DNA from 3 places in the Bacillus sp. FSL K6-6540 genome. Region 2 is predicted to be linked to each of the others. Evidence: riboswitches for the same ligand, from Rfam matches in the RefSeq annotation. Region 2 holds a riboswitch; each other region holds the start of a gene.
The links. A riboswitch is a leader RNA that binds a small molecule or an ion and turns the genes downstream of it on or off. The one in region 2 is predicted to bind S-adenosylmethionine.
Positions count from the first base shown of each region.

Region 1: it holds a riboswitch for S-adenosylmethionine, as region 2 does, so the genes downstream of both, metA (homoserine O-acetyltransferase MetA) here and MHH82_RS27860 (methionine ABC transporter ATP-binding protein) in region 2, are expected to answer to the same signal.
Region 3: it holds a riboswitch for S-adenosylmethionine, as region 2 does, so the genes downstream of both, MHH82_RS35725 (5-methyltetrahydropteroyltriglutamate--homocysteine S-methyltransferase) here and MHH82_RS27860 (methionine ABC transporter ATP-binding protein) in region 2, are expected to answer to the same signal.

Region 1 is NZ_JBBOXH010000001.1:5,800,757-5,807,114, forward strand. It holds gene mqnC (cyclic dehypoxanthinyl futalosine synthase) at 93-1,226, opposite strand; gene MHH82_RS25760 (aminotransferase class I/II-fold pyridoxal phosphate-dependent enzyme) at 1,392-2,612, opposite strand; gene MHH82_RS25765 (PLP-dependent transferase) at 2,609-3,793, opposite strand; gene metA (homoserine O-acetyltransferase MetA) at 3,818-4,735, opposite strand; SAM riboswitch class I at 4,867-4,995, opposite strand; gene corA (magnesium/cobalt transporter CorA) at 5,438-6,358, shown strand, end outside.
Region 2 is NZ_JBBOXH010000001.1:6,202,973-6,209,330, reverse strand. It holds gene MHH82_RS27880 (DUF2515 family protein) at 1-181, opposite strand, end outside; gene MHH82_RS27875 (thioredoxin family protein) at 320-664, shown strand; gene MHH82_RS27870 (COX15/CtaA family protein) at 914-1,888, shown strand; gene MHH82_RS27865 (Cthe_2314 family HEPN domain-containing protein) at 2,329-3,048, shown strand; SAM riboswitch class I at 3,170-3,316, shown strand; gene MHH82_RS27860 (methionine ABC transporter ATP-binding protein) at 3,424-4,440, shown strand; gene MHH82_RS27855 (methionine ABC transporter permease) at 4,440-5,108, shown strand; gene MHH82_RS27850 (MetQ/NlpA family ABC transporter substrate-binding protein) at 5,175-6,017, shown strand; gene MHH82_RS27845 (SDR family oxidoreductase) at 6,224-6,358, shown strand, end outside.
Region 3 is NZ_JBBOXH010000002.1:650,498-656,855, reverse strand. It holds gene MHH82_RS35735 (succinyl-CoA--3-ketoacid CoA transferase subunit B) at 1-108, shown strand, start outside; gene MHH82_RS35730 (3-hydroxybutyrate dehydrogenase) at 125-898, shown strand; gene MHH82_RS35725 (5-methyltetrahydropteroyltriglutamate--homocysteine S-methyltransferase) at 951-2,087, opposite strand; SAM riboswitch class I at 2,165-2,271, opposite strand; gene MHH82_RS35720 (5-methyltetrahydropteroyltriglutamate--homocysteine S-methyltransferase) at 2,340-3,473, opposite strand; SAM riboswitch class I at 3,556-3,662, opposite strand; gene MHH82_RS35715 (LURP-one-related/scramblase family protein) at 3,728-4,216, opposite strand; gene MHH82_RS35710 (hypothetical protein) at 4,345-4,608, opposite strand; gene MHH82_RS35705 (hypothetical protein) at 4,898-5,026, opposite strand; gene pepT (peptidase T) at 5,131-6,358, opposite strand, start outside.

The DNA.
Region 1 (6,358 bases), 400 kb from region 2:
TGTTTCGCGCGTTTCACGCACTCAACTGGCTAAAGCCAAAATAATAAAAAACGGGCCGAGTCGGCCCGTCTTGCGGATTATAAGTTATGCGATTAGTTCTGCATTACGAAGTCGCGCTCCACGGTGCTGTTATCCTCGAACACGCGAAGGATATCATACCGGGTGTTGCGCTGAGCCGGAATGTTGCCGGTCTCGCGGATTAATTGAATAATCGATTCAATGTTGACCTTGTACACGGCGCCTGCGGAAGACACCACGTTCTCCTCCATCATCGTGCTGCCGAAGTCGTTGCAGCCGTAACTGAGCGACAGCTTGCCGATCTCAGGCCCCATCGTTACCCAGGACGATTGCAGGTTCGGCACGTTGTCGATCGCAAGCCGGCCGATGGCTACCGTCTTCAGGTACGCTTCCGGCGTTTCGCGCTCGCGCTTGAGGTTCGTGTTGTCCGGTTGGAAGGTAAACGGAATGAAGGCCAGGAAGCCTTTGGAGTCATACCCGTTCTGGATGCATTCATCCTGTGCGTCACGTACGCGAAGCATGTGCAGCGCCCGTTCTTCCATCGTTTCGCCAAGACCGATGACCATGGTAGCCGTCGTGTTCATACCGACCTTATGGGCCGTTTGCATGACATCCATCCATTGGCGCCATGTACCTTTCAAACGGCTGACTTTTTTGCGGATGCGATCATCCAGAATCTCCGCGCCGCCGCCAGGCAGCGAATCCAGACCGGCGCTGTGAAGCTCGCGCATCACCTCTTCGAGTGTGAGCCCGGAGATCTCCACCATCTTCATGATTTCGGCCGGGGAGAAGGAATGCATCGTAATGTTAGGGAACCGCTTCTTAATGTTGCGAAGCAGGTCCGTATAATAATTGAAAGGCAAATCCGGATTGACTCCGCCCTGCATCAAAATTTCAGTGCCGTTAACGTCCTCGGTTTCCTGAATCTTCTGGAAGATCGTCTCATCAGGCAGAACATAGCCCTCGGAAGAGCCGGGTCTGCGATAAAAAGCACAGAAACGGCAGAATACGTCACATATGTTGGTGTAGTTGATATTCCGGCCGATAACAAACGTCGTGATGGGATCCGGATGCAGGCGCTTGGTCATCACATCCGCCGCATGGCCAATCTTCTCGATCTCATCACTCTCAAAAAGGGTCACGGTATCTTCCAAATTTAAACGCTCACCGCGTAAAGCTTTATCCAATATACGGTTTACCGCACTCATTCTTGCAGCCTCCCTACTTAAAACAAAATACAAATCACCAGTAAAACTTCGTCTATCCCATCCTACCACATTCCGCCATTAAAAACGACATCCCGTCCGTGACAGGATGCCGAATTCTATGATTTGGCAAATCTTCAAATGAGGTTCATTGCTTCTTAAAAATCTTTAGTTGCTGGCAGAAAAGGCCTGGTCCAAATCGGCAATCAGGTCATCCACATCCTCCAGTCCGACCGAGAAGCGAAGCAAACCGTCGGTAATGCCGCGCTCATGCCGAACCTTCTCGCCCATGGCCGCATGGGACATCATCGCCGGATACGACAGGATGCTCTCCACTGCTCCCAGGCTGACGGCTACCAGCGGCAGCTTCACGCGGTTCAGCACCTGCTTCGCACGCTCGCCTGAGCCGACGTCAAAGGAGATGACCGCGCCGTAACCGCTCGATTGCTTCTCATGGACTTCCCGTCCCGGATGATTCAATAGGCCGGGGTAATACACTTGCTCTATGTCGCTTCTCCCTTGCAGCCAGGCCGCCAGCTTGGCCGCGCTTTGCTCGGAGTGGGCCATCCGAGTGCTAAGCGTCTTCATGCCCCGCATAAGGAGCCAGGAATCCTGGACCCCAAGCACCGTGCCCAAACCATTTTGCAGCTGTTTCAACTGGTCTCCCAGCTCCTGGGTTCTGGCTACGGCGAGACCTGCCAGCACATCGCTGTGTCCGCCAAGGAATTTGGTTGCGCTGTGGATGACGATATCCACGCCGAACTCGATCGGGCGCTGATAGAACGGCGTCATGAACGTATTGTCCAGCAGGGTAAGCAGGCCTTGCTCCTTAGCCCAATCCGTGACGGCGCCGATGTCGGTAATTTTCAAGGTCGGGTTCGAAGGGGTTTCCATATAAACCGCTTTGGTATTCGGTTTGAGGGCCGCCTTCACCTGATCCAGATCGGTCATGTCGACGAAGGTGCTCTCGATGCCCATGCGGCTCAGTATGCTGGTCAGCAGGCGGTAGGTTCCGCCGTATACGTCCTCCGTCACGATCATATGATCGCCCGCGGACAGCAGCATGAACGAGCTGGAGATCGCCGCCATGCCGGAAGCATAAGCGAAGCCGCGCACGCCTCCTTCCAAGAGGGCGATATAATCTTCCAGCGCCTGCCGCGTCGGATTGCCGGAACGGCTGTAATCGTGCAGTGGCGGGTTAAAGACGTCTTCATGATGAAACGTCGAGGCTTGATAGATCGGAACGCTTGAGGCGCCGGTTGCCCGGTCGATTTCCCCGCCGAAATGCAATAGTTTCGTCTCGAAACGAAGTTCTTCTTGGTGTCCCTGTTTTACTGATACCTGCTTGGTTTCCGTTCCCAAGCCGGATAGACCTTTATCGATGCTCATGCTCCCGTGCTCCCTTCCACTTCTGCCATAGCCGCGCCCAGCGCAGCATCCAAATCCGCGATCAGGTCATCCGCATGCTCGATGCCGACCGAGAACCGGAGCAAGCGGTCGTCCACGCCGATCGCTTCCCGAATCTCAAGCGGGATGTCCGCATGGGTCTGGACCGCCGGGTATGTCATCAGGGACTCGACGCCTCCGAGGCTTTCTGCGAATGCAATCAGTTTGATGTGCCGCAGCACCGGTTCGACATAGCGGGCGTCCTTCACCTTGAAGGAGAAGATGCCCGTGTTGCCGCTGGATTGGCGATTCTGGATCTCATGCCCCGGATGATCCGGCAGAGCAGGGTAATACACCTCGCCGATCGCCGGGTGGGTTGTCAAAAAGGATGCCACCGCGGTTGCATTCGATTCGTGCCGGTCCATGCGAAGCGCAAGTGTCTTCATCCCCCTCATTAACTGGTAGGAATCGGAAGGACTCAGCACCGCCCCGATGGAGTTATGAAGGAAGGCCATCTCCTCGGATAATTCCTTGCCCTTCGTCACGATGATGCCTGCCAGCACATCGTTATGCCCTCCCAGATACTTGGTGGCGCTATGTATGACGATATCCGCCCCAAGCTCGATGGGTCTCTGGAAATACGGGGTTAGCAGCGTATTATCCACGATGCTGATCAATTGATGGCGTCTTGCCCACGTACAGACGGCTTCGATATCCGTAATCATCATGAGCGGATTCGTCGGCGTTTCGATAAATACGGCCTTCGTGTTCGGTCGTCTGGATCCTTCCAGCGCATCCAAGTCGTTTGTATCCACGTAGGTTGCCGTTACCCCGAACTTGGACATGATCCGCTCCAGCAGCCGATACGTCCCTCCGTACAGATCGAGCGACACAATCAGGTGATCGCCTTGACCGAACAGCGCAAAAATCGTCTGAAGGGCCGCCATGCCCGAGCTGCAGGCAAAGCCGGCGTCACCGGATTCCAGCTCGGCGCAAGCATCCTCGAGTACCGAACGTGTCGGATTCTTGGTGCGGGCATAATCAAACCCCGTGCTCTGGCCTAATTTAGGATGGCGGTATGCCGTAGCCTGATAAATCGGAAAATTCACTGCTCCCGTTACCGGTTCCTGCACCGATCCGATCTGTGCCAGCCGGCTCTCTATATTCAAAGGTTTCTTCTCCATCACAAACTCTCCTCCCGTACGCTGTTAAATTTGCGGACCGATATCATATGGCGTTTCCTGATATACATAGTAATTGAGCCAATTAGTGAATAATAAGTTTGCATGCGCGCGCCATATGGACGGAGGCGTTCTTGTTGGATCGTCGTTCGGGTAATAGTTGCGCGGCAGCGCGATGTCCATGCCTTTGGCAACGTCCCGGTCATACTCCCATTTCAGGGAGTCCGCATCATACTCGGAATGCCCTGTGGCAAAAATCTGCTTGCCGTCCCGGCTGGACACCAAATAAATCCCTGCTTCCTCGGACTCGGACAGGATGACCAAATCATCCACGCCTGTTATGTCTTCGCGCCGAACTTCCGTATGACGGGAATGCGGAACAAAGAACATTTCGTCAAATCCGCGGAGCAGCTTGGTACACGCTTCATTGATCGTATGCGGAAATACGCCAAAGCACTTTTCCTCGAGGCTGTATTTCGGCACGCCGTAATGATAATAAAGCCCGGCTTGCGACGCCCAGCAGATATGGAGCGTGGAGGTTACATGGGTCTTGGTCCATTCAAAAATTTCAGTAAGCTCATCCCAGTAATTCACTTCTTCGAACTCCAGCTGCTCGACCGGAGCTCCTGTAATGATCATGCCGTCAAAACGACGGTTCTTCACTTCTTCAAAGGTTTTGTAAAATGATTTCAAATGCTCGGCCGACGTATTCTTCGATACGTGGGAACTCGGGTGAAGAAGGACGACATCCACCTGGAGCGGGGAGTTGCCGATCAATCGCAGCAGCTGGGTCTCCGTCGTTTCCTTGGTTGGCATCAAATTGAGGATCGCAATCCGCAGCGGGCGGATATCCTGATGAAACGCGTGACTCTCATCCATGACAAAAATGTTTTCTCCAGCCAGAACTTCCTTTGCCGGCAGGGCATCCGGAATTTTAATTGGCATCTCGGCTCACTCCTTCGAAATATGAAATGATACATCCATAAAGCTGTGAGAAAGAGCGTTAGACTGTATAAACGCAAGAAGACCTTTCTCGAAGTAGAGAAAGGTCATCATATACGTATCACAATGCGCCTCTCTCATCTGTCAGGCTATACAACGGCTTATACAATCGTCGTATCTCCTGCAAGAATTAGCACCGTGCGATGTTGCCGCCGGTTGCCGGGTTTCATAGGGCTAGTCCCTCCACCTGCTCTTGATAAGATTTCGCTTTATTCAGTTGTTTGGAATTGTTTCGTAATTGATACCTACTTTAAATCATCCTCAATTTTTCGTCAAGAACCTTTTCATGAGTTTGTCACACTTCACCAAAGGTTTCCATACCCTATATCATGGCCCTTGGACTGCTCCGGATTTCACTTGAAAGGTCCTACACCCGGCGTTATACTAGACAAGTGCTGTTTAAAACCGAGTATGAAAGAGGTGACATGGAAGATGGACGGTGACCCGAGCCAGAAACTGGATGCACAAGACGCACAACCGCATAGGATCAAGATCAGCTTACCGGCAGAGGGCAGCGTTATTTTTCATGCGCTTTTTATCGTATTCTAACCTTCCTCGATTTATGCCCGTACACCGGTGGGCTGATATCCTGTGCCTTAACTGCTTGACTTAAGCAGCTTGGATTAGACAAAGGAGTGATATCAGATGAAAATCCGGTTGGTCGATTCGGGCGTATTTACCCCTGTTGATGACATCGAAATGACGCTGACAGCTCCGGCCAGCGGCTTCTACTGGCTGGATGCGGACGTGGATGATTTAGCCGAACTGCAGCCCCTCTTCTCCCTGCATGATCTTGCCGTTGAGGATTGCCTCAGCGAAGAGGAGCAGCGTCCCAAAATTGAAATATACGAGAACCACTATTTTATCGTCGTGAACAGCATCCGGTTTGACGACGAAGAGATTTTCCTTCGGGCATTGAATGTTTTCCTGGGCAGGCATTTTATTATTACGGTGACCAAGCAAAAGATCCATGAGCTTCGCACCGTCAAACCGCTTCTCTGGGAGGATGAAGTCAGCACGCCTGACCGCTTCCTCTATCTCTTGATCGACCTCGTCACGGACAACTACTTCTCCGTAGGGGACCGAATTGAAGCACGGATTGAAAAGCTGGAGGAAGACATTCTGATGCATACCAAAAAATCCCATCTCAGCGAAATCATCGGTCTGCGAAGCGAGATTCTTTGGTTGAAAAAGGTGCTTGGACCTCAGAAGGAAGTTATCAATACGCTCAACAAAAAAGATCTTCGGCTGATCGATGACCAGCTGCAGAAATACTTCAGCGATATCTATGAAAATGCCGTTAAAATTTCCGAAACGTTCGAGACCTATCGGGATCTCATGGGGAACCTTCGGGAAGCCTACCAATCCAGTATCGCCAATCGGGCCAATGAAATCATGCGCGTGTTTACCGCTATTACAACGATCTTTATTCCATTGACGCTGATTACGGGCATCTACGGCATGAACTTTGAGTATATGCCGGAACTTCATTGGAGATATTCCTATTATGTGGTTATCGGCATCATGGTTTTTGCCGGCGCGCTCATGTTTTATCTGTTCCGTAAA
Region 2 (6,358 bases):
TGGCCTTAACGGCTGTAGGATCCCACTGCAATTCATGCCTGTTCATCCGAAGCTTTAAGGAATATCGCCAAGCTGCCATCATACCCGACCATGATTCTGCCAGGGCTCGCGGAATGGCAGCTGTCCATGCCCCGTAATCCCTGCCCCGATTTGGTTTGTCCTTGGCTCCGTGCGAGTGCATGCCGGTTGTCACCTGCACTTTCTGATGATAATTCCAGACCGTGAACCTCATACAGTCAGTATGCTCTAAAATTTGACTTCCACTCAACAATTTGATTCACTAGGGGGGAAGGAACTCGACGTAAAGGGGAGATAATCAATGGAAAAAATCACTTCAGAAGCAGAATTTCAGGTTGCGATCCAGTCTCCACGACTGACCGTTGCCGTATTTAAAGCGGACTGGTGCGGCGATTGCAAGTTTATCGATCCATTCATGCCGGAGGTTGAGACGAAGTTCTCCAACCAATTGACTCTGGTGGAAGTTGACGTCGATGCTGTCGGTGACGTGAGTCAGCAGCAAAATATTCTGGGCATCCCTAGCTTTGTTGCATACTCTGACGGACGCGAGCTGGTTCGCTACGTTAACAAACTCCGCAAATCGCGCGAGGAGATTGAAGATTTCCTGCAGCGTGCCGTGGACGTATACGGTACGATTCACAAGTAAGCAGTGACGATAGCACCGCCGCCTTTGAGCTATAACGGGCGGCGGTGTTGTTTTTACATTGGATATTATGAGGGGGATTGTGAAGTCAAGTACCTTGAGCATGAAGGTTTTGTTCATTTTTGAACATTTTGTCACAATCGCTCAAGTGACCGGGGCTGCAGAATCAGGTATAATGAAATGTGGACTGTATATGATGCGATCCTGTATAGGTTTTGAATAGTGAATGATTATGAGCAGCAGGTGAGATAAGTGAACGATAAACAATTAAAGTGGCTGAGTTACATAACATGCTTAATTATGTTCTGCGCGACTTTCGGGGGCATGGTTGTGACAAAGACGGGGTCGGGGCTTGGCTGCGGCCAAGAGTGGCCGCTGTGCAACGGTAAATTTGTTCCCGCTTACACGGTGTCCTCGATGATTGAGTATTCCCACCGGGCCGTAAGCGGAATGGCCGGCTTGGCCGCCTTGGCTTCGCTGATCGCGTTCTGGAAGTACAAGCGGGACCGCCGGGATTTGATGGCTTACGTCATCGGAACCTCGATATTCGTCGTGGTACAAGCCATCATGGGGGCCCTCGCGGTGGTTAAACCTCAGTCGGCGGCGATCATGGCGCTGCATTTTGGCTTCTCGCTGATTGCTTTTGCCAGTTCGGTCATGCTGGCTCTGGGCATGCGCCGAATCGAACAAGCGAAGGGGCCCGTTGACCTGGAGCGTTTGCCGCGGGTGGGAAAGGGCTTCCGCAATTTGGTCTGGGGCACAACGTTGTACAGCTACATCGTGGTGTATATCGGTGCATTCGTCAGCCATACCGATTCCCGGGAAGGCTGCTCCGGCTGGCCGTTATGTAACGGAGAAGTGATACCGGAGCTGAGCGGAGGGGTCGGCATCGCCTTTATGCACCGCGTGGCCGCGCTTCTGCTGCTGATCGTGGTGGCGGTGATGGGGCATTTTGCATATTGGCGCAATCGCGATAACCGTGAAATCCAGATGCTGGGCATTTCGGCAACCATGCTGTGCCTGCTGCAGGTGTTCAGCGGCGCTCTCATTATGGCTACGATGCATAACGAGGAAGTTTACGTATTCTCCGCACTGGGGCATACGCTGCTGATCTCGGCGCTGTTCGGCGTACTCTGTTATTTAAGCGTCCGGGTATGGCAGCTCAGCAAGCCGCTTGAAGCCGAAATACGGAAGGGCCACGACGTGCCCCGCGAAAAGATCGTATAAGGAAGAACGCCGATCATTCCGTAAAGAAAATCCAATATCCTATAGCATACATGCATGCAAAGTCCCCGGACCGGAGTTCGAGGGCTTTGTTGTATAGAAAGGAGCTGCCGGCAGCGGTATCGAAAAGGTTTGATAAGGCAACGAATTTGTTTATATTTAATAACACCGGAGAAATCACAAGTCGCTCCATGCTCCATGCTATGGAGTTGTCTTCCCGTTTCGGGGGCATCCTAACAGGACGAACCCAGATTGGCGCAGCAGATGATGGGTCATCTGATAGTCATGGGATGCCGAAGGGCCTGATGGCGATCCGGATGAGTTGCCCCCGCGCGAGGATATCGCCGTGAAGACGGCCGCTGAGCGCTGGAATGAGTATATTGGCATTAGCACAATCGAGATCAAGAACCAAGGTTAATCTGATGACGCGAGGGGGTACCGCCATGCTTCGAATGTTACTTGGGGAACAGCCCCGGCAGAATAACGGCCTGCTTGAGGAAGCCATCGAATCGATGGTGAAGACAACCCGGCTGCTGCAGAAGGAAATGGATAAAAATCAAGATCCGACGCATGATTTTCGCAAGCTGGAGATTTGGACCCGGGGACTGATCGTCTCCCTGGATGAGCTGGAGCAGAGCTGGAATGCGGCCAAGCATTTCAGTCAATCGGTCCAATCGGGTTACATCGATGATATGTCGATTCAGGAGCAAGGGGAATATCAACGATATGTGTATTTTTACAAAAACGGCTTCATCCGCGTATTCTCGATCCTTGACAAGCTGGGCACGGTGCTGAACGATTTGTTTGATCTGCATACCTCCAAGGTTAAGGCGCATTTTTCTTATTTTACGGTCCTGCGGCAGTTCAGATTTTTGAAGGCCCACGGTGAGCTGGCTGAAGAGCTGGAAGCGATCAAGGATCGCTACAAAGCACCGCTGAACGCGCTCAGGAAAAGGCGCAACGCTGAAATTCACTACATGAACTCCGAGATGCAGGATGATTTGTGGCAGCGCCATCAAGGGCTGTCCGACAAAATCGAGCTGGAGGATATCGACAAGCACCTGGACGATCTCCAACAGGGCATCGATATGGTATGCCGCAGCCTGGCCGCCTCGTATAAATATACGAACAAGCTGTGGACTGAAAATGGAGTGCGGGCTTAGGCACAAAATCGCCATGAAATTCCTTTTGACAAAAGCCTGAAAAGAATCTATACTAACTATTGCATTCATTAAATGTTATCAAATCAGATCAATTTAATCGGAAAAATTTCATATCGATGTTTTCTTATCGAGAGAGGCGGAGGGACAGGCCCGATGAAGCCCGGCAACCGACTTCTTGCGCACCATTGCTTAATGCGATGACGCTTGGAGTGACATGGTGCTAATTCCTTCAAAGCTATGGAATACCTTCAGCTTTGACAGATGAGAAAAGGCGTTGACTTTTACGTAAAGAGGGCCCTTTTTGATTCTACAAAAAGAGGCTCTTTTCTTTTGGGTAAATAGATATGAAGCTAAGGAAAAAGGAGGATTATCGGATTGATTGAGCTCAAGCAATTGACGAAGCAGTACGGAAAAGCCGGGTCATTAACAACTGCGTTGTCCGAATTGGATTTGTCGATTGAAAAAGGAGAAATTTTCGGAGTGATCGGACACTCCGGTGCAGGGAAAAGTACATTGATCCGCTGCATCAATTTACTGGAGCGTCCCACCTCGGGCGAGGTGTGGGTGAACGGCAAAAATTTGACGTCGCTCGGCAAGAAGCAGCTTCAGGCGGAGCGCCGTAGAATCGGCATGATCTTTCAGCACTTTAACCTGCTGTCTTCCGCGACGGTGTACGATAACATTGCGTTTCCGCTGCGTCTGATCAAGACGCCGAAGGCCGAACTGGAGCGCAAAGTATCCGAGCTGCTGGCTTTGGTCGGCTTGGAGGCGCATCGCGACAAATACCCGTCCCAGCTGTCAGGGGGCCAGAAGCAGCGGGTAGGCATCGCCAGGGCGCTCGCGAGCGATCCCGAAGTGCTGCTGTGCGACGAGGCCACTTCGGCCCTTGACCCGCAGACGACGGATTCGATTCTGCGCCTGCTGCTGGACATTAACAAAAAGTTTCATCTGACGATCGTACTGATTACCCATGAGATGCATGTAATCCAGAGCATTTGCGACCGGGTCGCCGTTATTCATCAGGGCGGCATCGTAGAGCAAGGACCGGTAGCGGAAGTGTTCCTGAAGCCGAAGCATGAAGTGACGCAGGAATTCATCCGCCAGGAGATGGACAGCGGCGAAGCGCTGCGGCTGGCTATGCAGGGTCAGGTAAACGGCCCTTCAAGAGCGGTTCAAATCACGTTCCTAGGGTCGAAAACGTACGAATCGATCCTGTCCCATACCGTTCATGAGACAGGCGTGAATTTTGCGATTCTGCAGGGTACGATCTCTACGATCAAAGATACGCCGTACGGCCAGCTCATCGTCCGTTTCGAAGGGGAAGAGCGCGCGATTGAAGATACGATCCGGAAGCTGCTTGAACAAGGACTAGACGTGGAGGTGATTCATTGATGTTCGGACTTGATTTTACCCAGATCGACTGGAAAGAGATATGGACGGCAACATTGGATACCCTGCGGATGCTGGGAGCTTCGGCCTTGTTCAGCTTCATCATCGGACTTCCTGTCGGCGTGCTGCTCTACATGGCCGCAAGGTCCACGTCCGGGTTGGTACGCTTCGGCTACACGATTCTGTCGTTCATTGTAAACATTCTGCGCTCGGTTCCGTTCATCATCCTGATCGTGGCGATGATCCCGATTACGAAGTCGATCGTAGGAGTTTCGTACGGCGTGCTGGGCACCATTCCGCCGCTCGTGATCGGCGCTGCTCCATTCTTTGCAAGGCTCGTGGAAACGGCTTTGAATGAAGTGGATAAAGGCGTGATTGAGGCGGCTCATGCCATGGGCTCTTCGACAAGCCAAATCGTATGGAGGGTGCTCCTTCCGGAGGCGCGTCCGGGTCTGCTGGCCGGGATGACCATCACGATTGTAACCCTGGTATCTTACACCGCGATGTCCGGTCAAGTCGGGGGCGGCGGTTTAGGGGATTTGGCCATTAAGTATGGCTATTACCGTTATGAGACCGAGATCATGATTCTGGCTGTCGTGCTGATGATTGTCCTGGTCCAGCTGCTGCAGATGGCAGGAGATCGTCTGGTGCGGCATTTTACAAGAAAATAACGGATTGATGAGGCTTCAAGAAAGACAATATATAAATAATATATTTTTCGGAGGGAGAGTTTTAGAATGAAAAAATGGACATTGGCATTGATCAGCTTGACCTTGGTTACGTTGCTGGCTGCATGCGGCAGCAAGCCTGCGGATAACGCATCCGAGCCAGGGGGAACAACGGGAGGCGGCGGTCAAGAGACCGTGACCTTGAAAGTAGGGGCTTCGCCATCACCGCATGCCAAGATTCTCGAGCATATCAAGCCTGCGCTTGAAAAAGAGGGCGTAAACCTGGAAATCGTAGAATTCACGGATTATGTGCTGCCGAATACGCAAGTGGATTCCAAAGAAATCGACGCGAATTTCTTCCAGCACAAGCCTTACCTGGATAACGAAATCAAAGAGCGCAAGCTGGACCTGGAGTCCGTGATCGCCGTGCACGTGGAGCCGCTGGGTGCGTACTCCAAAACCATTACATCTGTGGATGAGCTGAAGGATGGAGCGGTTGTAGCCATTCCGAATGATCCTTCTAATGCTGGCCGAGCATTGACGCTGCTGTCCAAGAACGGCGTGATTAAGCTGAACGACGAAAGCAAGCTGGAAGCAACCGCCAAGGATATCGTAGAAAATCCGAAGAACCTGGAGTTCAAGGAAGTTGAAGCCGCCATGCTGCCTCGTATGCTGGATGAGCTGGATCTGGCTGTCATCAACACGAACTACGCGCTGGAAGCGGGACTGGACCCAACGAAGGACGCGCTCTTCATCGAAGACAAGGACAATCCTTATGCCAACCTGCTGGTAGCCCGTCCGGACAACAAGGACTCCGACGCCATCCAAAAACTGGCGAAGGCGCTGACTTCCGAGGACGTGAAAACTTTCATTGAAGAAGAGTACAAAGGTGCCGTCATCCCGGCATTCTAATTCAGCAGTAAAGCTCGATATGCTGTATATGAATTCATCGTATATGTAAAGAAAGGGCATTATCCAAGAGACCCATCGGTCTTTGCGGATAGGCCCTTTTTTCTTTCTTTTTCTGTCGAAGGGCCATTCCTGGTCGGAAGCAAGTTGTTCGGCCTTATCAAATCTTTTATACTGAAGGAAGGATATCCATCTGAGGAGGGAAAGCCTTGAAGGGAAAAGTGGCGCTGATTACAGGCAGTGCGACAGGTTTGGGGAAAATGACGGCACTGTCGTTAGCCCGGCAGGGATGTCATATAGCCATAAATTATGTAAACAGCAAGGATGAAGCGGAGGCGCTTTCC
Region 3 (6,358 bases), on a different contig from region 2:
AACGGCCGCATGACACTGACGGAGCTTCAGGATGGTGTCACAATTGAAGAGGTTTATGAAAAAACAGAAGCTGATTTCGCTGTAAGCCAGTCTGTACTCAATTCTTAATGGGAAGGTGTTTGACATGAGAAAACAAGTCGCCTTGGTGACAGGGGCTGCCGGCGGAATCGGATTCGAAATGGCAAGAGAATTCGCCCGGGAAGGTGCCAGCGTCATCGTTTCAGACCTCCGTCCGGAAGCATGTGAAAAAGCAGCCTCCAAACTTGCAGAAGAAGGCTTTGACGCGGCGGCCATTCCGTATGATGTGACAAAGGAAGCGCAAGTTGCTGATACGGTGAACGTCATCCAAAAACAATACGGCCGCTTGGATATTCTGGTGAACAATGCCGGTATTCAGCACGTCGCTCCGATTGAAGAGTTTCCGACAGACACCTTTGAACAGCTGATCAAGGTCATGCTGACGGCCCCCTTTATTGCAATGAAGCATGTTTTTCCGATCATGAAAAAACAGCAGTTTGGCAGAATCATTAATATCGCGTCTGTTAATGGATTAGTCGGCTTTGCAGGGAAATCCGCTTATAATAGCGCCAAGCACGGCGTCATTGGACTCACAAAAGTAGGGGCGCTGGAAGGCGCGCCCCACGGCATTACAGTCAATGCGCTCTGCCCGGGTTATGTCGATACCCAGCTTGTACGCAATCAGCTTAGCGATCTATCGAAAACTAGAAATGTCCCTTACGACTCTGTACTTGAACAAGTCATTTTTCCGCTTGTGCCGCAAAAGCGACTGCTTTCCGTCAAGGAAATTGCGGATTATGCCGTGTTTTTGGCAAGCGAGAAGGCGAAGGGCGTCACTGGGCAGGCTGTCGTCCTTGATGGGGGCTACACCGCACAGTGACATAAAAAAACACACTTGCTCCGCTAGGGAATCAAGTGTGTTTTTTCTTTGCTTATTTCCAAACATCATTAGCGATCTCAACCACATGGCGGAGCTTCGCCCATTGCTCTTCTTCAGTCAGCTTGTTGCCTTCCTCAGTTGAAGCAAATCCGCATTGAGGGCTGAGGCAAAGCTGGTCTAAGCTTACATAACGGGACGCTTCTTCGATACGGCGTTTCACGTCATCCGGATTTTCAAGCTCACCGAATTTAGATGTCACTAAGCCAAGAACAAGCTGAAGATCAGACCGTTTTACGTAACGTAGCGGCTCAAATCCGCCTGAGCGTGAATCATCATACTCTAAGAAAAGTCCGTCAAGATTCAAGCCGTCAAAAATGGTTTCGGCTGCTGCGTCATAGCCGCCTTCCGCTGTCCAAGTGGACTGGAAGTTGCCGCGGCAAATATGCATGGTTACCGTCAAGTCATCCGGGCGGTCTGCAATCGCGTCGTTAATCGATTTCGCAAACAGCTGGCGAAGCTCATCAGGCGTTGTTCCGAACGCTTCGATTTGTTTTAAGCCTTTTTCTGATAAGAAAACGGCCCACGCTGTATCATCAAGCTGGAGGTAGCGGCAGCCTCTGTCATAAAACGCTTGAATCGCTTTTTTATATGCTTTGGATACATCATGCTGGAAAAGGTGATAGTCGTTTTTGTATGCACCTTTTTCCAATTTCCCGCGGAAAAACAGCATATTCGGGCTTGGAATGGTCATCTTTGGCGTCGCGTCACCGGCAATGCTATGGAGAAATGAGTAATCTTCAAGCATTGGGTGTGTTGAAAAGTCGATATCGCCTGTGACTTTAATGCCGCGTGCTTTTGTCTGTACGTTATGGAATTGAATGCCTTGCTCAGGAGTAAACGGCTCAACGCCATCTAAGTTTTCCAGGAAATCAAAGTGCCACCATGCTCTGCGGAATTCACCGTCTGTCACGACGTTCAGGCCGGTTTCCTTCTGTTTTTCCACAATGCGGATGATTTCATCGTTTTCAATTTGGCGAAGCTGCTCAGCGGTCATTTCGCCGGCCGCTTTTTGCAGCCGCGCTTTTTTGACGGGCTCAGACCTTAGCAGGCTTCCGACTTGATCCGCGCGAAACGGCGGTTTTTTTCTTTGAAGTGATTTTTGTTCTGCGGGTGTTGTTTGTTGTGACATGTTGTCCATTCCTTCTTTCCATTCAAATGTAAAAAAGCTCTTCCTTTGGATAAGGAAGAGCTTGCGTGACAATCTCAACCTTATCTTCAAGAGCAATCATTGCTCTAAAGGATTTAGCACCATTCTGTTAAACAGCGGTTGCCGGGTATCGCAGGGCCAGTCCCTCCACCTCTCTTGATAAGGAAAACCTTTTTATGAAATTTTCTGATAGTATCTATTATTCACACATTTTCTATTTCTGTCAATGATAGATTATCTCCACACATCGTTGGCAATGTCGATGACATGGCGAAGCTTTGCCCATTGCTGCTCCTCTGTCAGAAGGTTGCCTTCTTCTGTAGAGGCGAAACCGCACTGCGGGCTCAGGCATAGCTGGTCCAAGCTGACAAAACGCGCGGCTTCATTGATACGGCGTTTCACATCCTCAGGATTTTCAAGCTCGCCGTATTTCGATGTGATCAAGCCGAGCACAATTTGCAGATCCTTGCGCTTCACAAAACGGAGCGGATCAAAGTTTCCGGAGCGGTCATCATCGTATTCCAAGAAAAGGCCGTCAAGGTTTAAGCCGTCCAAAATCGTTTCCGCTAAAGCGTCGTACCCTCCTGATGCCGCCCAGGTTGAGCGGAAGTTGCCGCGGCAAATGTGCATTGTGATCGTTAAATCGTCAGGCCGGTCTGCGACGGCATCGTTAATTGTTTTGGCAAATATGGCTGGCAATGTTTCTGGATCGCCGCCGAGCGCCCGGACAACCTCTCTGCCTTTTTCCTCAAAGAAGAGAGACCATGACGTATCATCGAGCTGGAGATAACGGCAGCCAGCATCATAGAAGGCTTTGATTGCTTTTTTGTACGCTTGGGCCAGATCATGAAAGTATTCCTCTTGATCGTCATAAATCCCTTTATCCGCCTTTTCGCCAAAAAACAGCATATTTGGGCTGGGAATGGTCAATTTTGGCGTCGCGTTACCAGCAATCTCATGTAAAAATTGATAATCAGCAAGCGCTGGGTGGCTCGTAAAATCGAGTTTTCCCGTCACTTTGATGCTGCGCGCTTTCGTTTTTGTGTTATGGAACTGAATTCCCTCAGCCGGGATGAACGGTTCCACACCGTCAAGCCCTTCCAGGAAGTCATAATGCCACCAGGAACGTCGGAATTCCCCGTCTGTTACCACATCGAGACCGATTTCTTTTTGTTTTTCCACGATGCGGGTGATCTCTTGATTTTCGATATCACGAAGCTGTTCCGCTGTCATCTCACCAGCCACTTTTTTTTGCCGGGCTTCCTTTACCGGAACGGAACGAAGCAAGCTGCCGACATGATCGGCGCGGAAAGGTGCTTTGCGTTGTTTTTCTGTTTTTTGTCCTGCAACATTCGTTTGTTGAGCCATGTTATTCGCCTCTTTTCTGAAATATTGAGCATGTAAAAAGCTCTTCCTTTGTGTAAGGAAGAGCTTGAACGATCAAATCTCCGCCTCATCTGCAAGAACGCAATGTTCTTAAGGATTTAGCACCATTCTGTTTGAAACAGCGGTTGCCGGGTATCATAGGGCCAGTCCCTCCACCTCTCTTGATAAGGTACAACTTCATATTCAGATTTCAATTATCTTAATATTATTACTTTTGGATCAATTGTCAATGCTTTTTAGAAAATACTTTCATCTTCATCGTTATATAAAACCATATCAAGCACGATAGCGATGGCAGTGCAAATCAGAACATCTCCCTCGTTTGCAATCTGCAAGTGATAGGAATCACCCCAACTGAGCCACTTTTTGCTCACTGACATCCGGACATTTTCCCCGTCCGTCAGCTGGAATTCATCCCTCCATAAATCACCATCGATTTCCCAGTTAAGCCCGGAAATCACAAATTTCGGTTTGAAAAACGTTACTTTCTTCGTTACCTCACAAACTGTTTTCCCGCCAATTGAAATCTCATAGCGCGGCAATAAAGACATTAGTTTTTGTTCTATGGAAACGAGCGTTTTCCCGGATGAGTCTGTCATTTGTAATGAGTCTCCTAACGAGAAAAAACGCCCCTCCACCTTGAATGTTTCTTGTTCATCCCGGTCATAAATGTGAAATGCATCTTTAAATGAGAACATTTTTTGTTTCATAAATAACTCGATCATTGCTGAAGTCTCCTTTGGGTTTGCCTTGTATGAAATTACGGATAGGTGGCGAAAAGGTTTCAGGCTCTAAATCAAAACAATTTTAAAAGGCTGCGTGATTCAGCAGCCTTTTCATTTGAAATATAGAATTAGGAAAGATGCATCCGGCGTTTTTGGCGGATGGCGTCAAGGTCGATTAGGTTGTTGTGATGAGGTGCAGCTGCTGGCAGAGGGCTTGTCTTTTGCGGTTTGCGGCGATTGTCCTTGCTGAAAGAAAAAAGAAGATAGCCGCATAATGCGATGATAATAAATAGGATCATATTACATACCTCCCAAAAAAAGTTTTGGTACTCTCTATTGTACGGATAAAAAGTCAAAAAGTATTCAAAAAATTCTAAATCAATAAATAACAAGAAACTGTCCCTCTAAAACAGTATAACCTGATGACCTGAAAATAGTCTTGAATCACGCTGTTTGCTCTTGTTGATGATTGGTTCTATAGTTACTATCGACGATAAAATAAATTCCTTTATATAACTTTTAACCTAAGTTTGAGTAATTCGAATTGCCTGTTTTTGGGTGCTGTATTCTTGCTTGTTTGGTTTATACCCTATTTTGCGGAATTGAACACAAAAAACCCAAATTACGGAGCATTTGGGCGGTACGGGTGAATACGGATTGTATTTAGGGGATTTGAATGTTTTATTTGAAGAAGCGTTTGAACATTTTTCTGATTTTTTGAAATGGGCTGGATTTCTTTTGCATGTTAAGCGGCCTGGAAATGATCCATTTTTTCAAGAGACTCTTTGCAGCGATTGCATGTTTTGTCATTGTTTTTCCTCCTCATTTGTTGATACTTGTTTTACGGAGGACGTGTTTAAAATGTTTCATTTTCACACAAAAAAGCCAGTCCTTTTTTGGACTGGCTTTTGGCATTAGGCTTGCGCTTCAAACTGCTTTGCAATCTCAACGATGACATTTACGGCTTTGACCATATTATCAACTGAGATGTATTCAAATTTGCCGTGGAAGTTTTCCCCGCCTGTAAAGATGTTTGGCGTCGGAAGCCCCATGTAGGACAGCTGCGATCCGTCGGTGCCGCCGCGGATGGGGGAAATCTTCGGTTCAATGCCGAGGTTTTCCATTGCTTGCTTGGCAATGTTGACGATTTCGATGACAGGTTCAATTTTCTCTCTCATGTTGTAGTATTGGTCGTTCATATCCAGCAGAATCCGGTCTTGCCCGTATTCGTTTTGAAGTTCTTCAACGGCACGCTTCATTGTTTCTTTTCTGTTTTGGAAATTCTCTTTGTCAAAGTCTCTAATAATGTAGTGGAGCTTTGTTTCCTCTACGTCTCCTTGAATCGACAGCAGGTGATAGAAGCCTTCATAGCCTTCCGTATATTCAGGCGCTTCGTCTGCCGGCAGCAGGCTGTTCAGCTTCATCGCGATTTTCGCAGAGTTGATCATTTTCCCTTTAGCTGTTCCGGGATGTACGTTGTTGCCTTTAATCGTAATTTTTGCGGCAGCGGCATTGAAGCTTTCGTATTCAAGCTCGCCGAGCGGCCCGCCGTCAACCGTGTAGGCAAAGGATGCATTGAACCGTTTCACATCAAATTTGTGCGGCCCTCTTCCGATTTCTTCATCAGGCGTAAAGGCGACTCTGATTGTGCCGTGCTTGATTTCAGGGTGTTTGATGAGGTAATCCATGGCTGTCATGATTTCAGCGATACCGGCCTTATTGTCTGCGCCGAGAAGGGTGGTGCCGTCTGTGGTGATGAGTGTATGGCCCTTATAGCCGGACAGCTCAGGGAATTGATCAGGTGACAGGGTGACCTGCAGCTGTTTGTTGAGAACGATGTCTTTTCCATCATAGCTTTCGATGATTTGCGGATTCACGTTTTTGCCGGTAAAGTCTGTAGCGGTGTCAACGTGAGCGAGAAAGCCGATTGTCGGCACGTCTTTTTCAGTATTGGAGGGAAGAGTTGCCATGACATAGCCGTTTTCATCAATGGCTGCATCCTGCATGCCGATGGACTTCAATTCATCAACGAGCATGTTTCCTAATGTCAATTGGCCGGGTGTGGAAGGACAAGTGTCAACGGATTCATCGGACTGTGTGTCGACTTTTACATATGTAGTAAACCGTTCAATGATTTCTTCT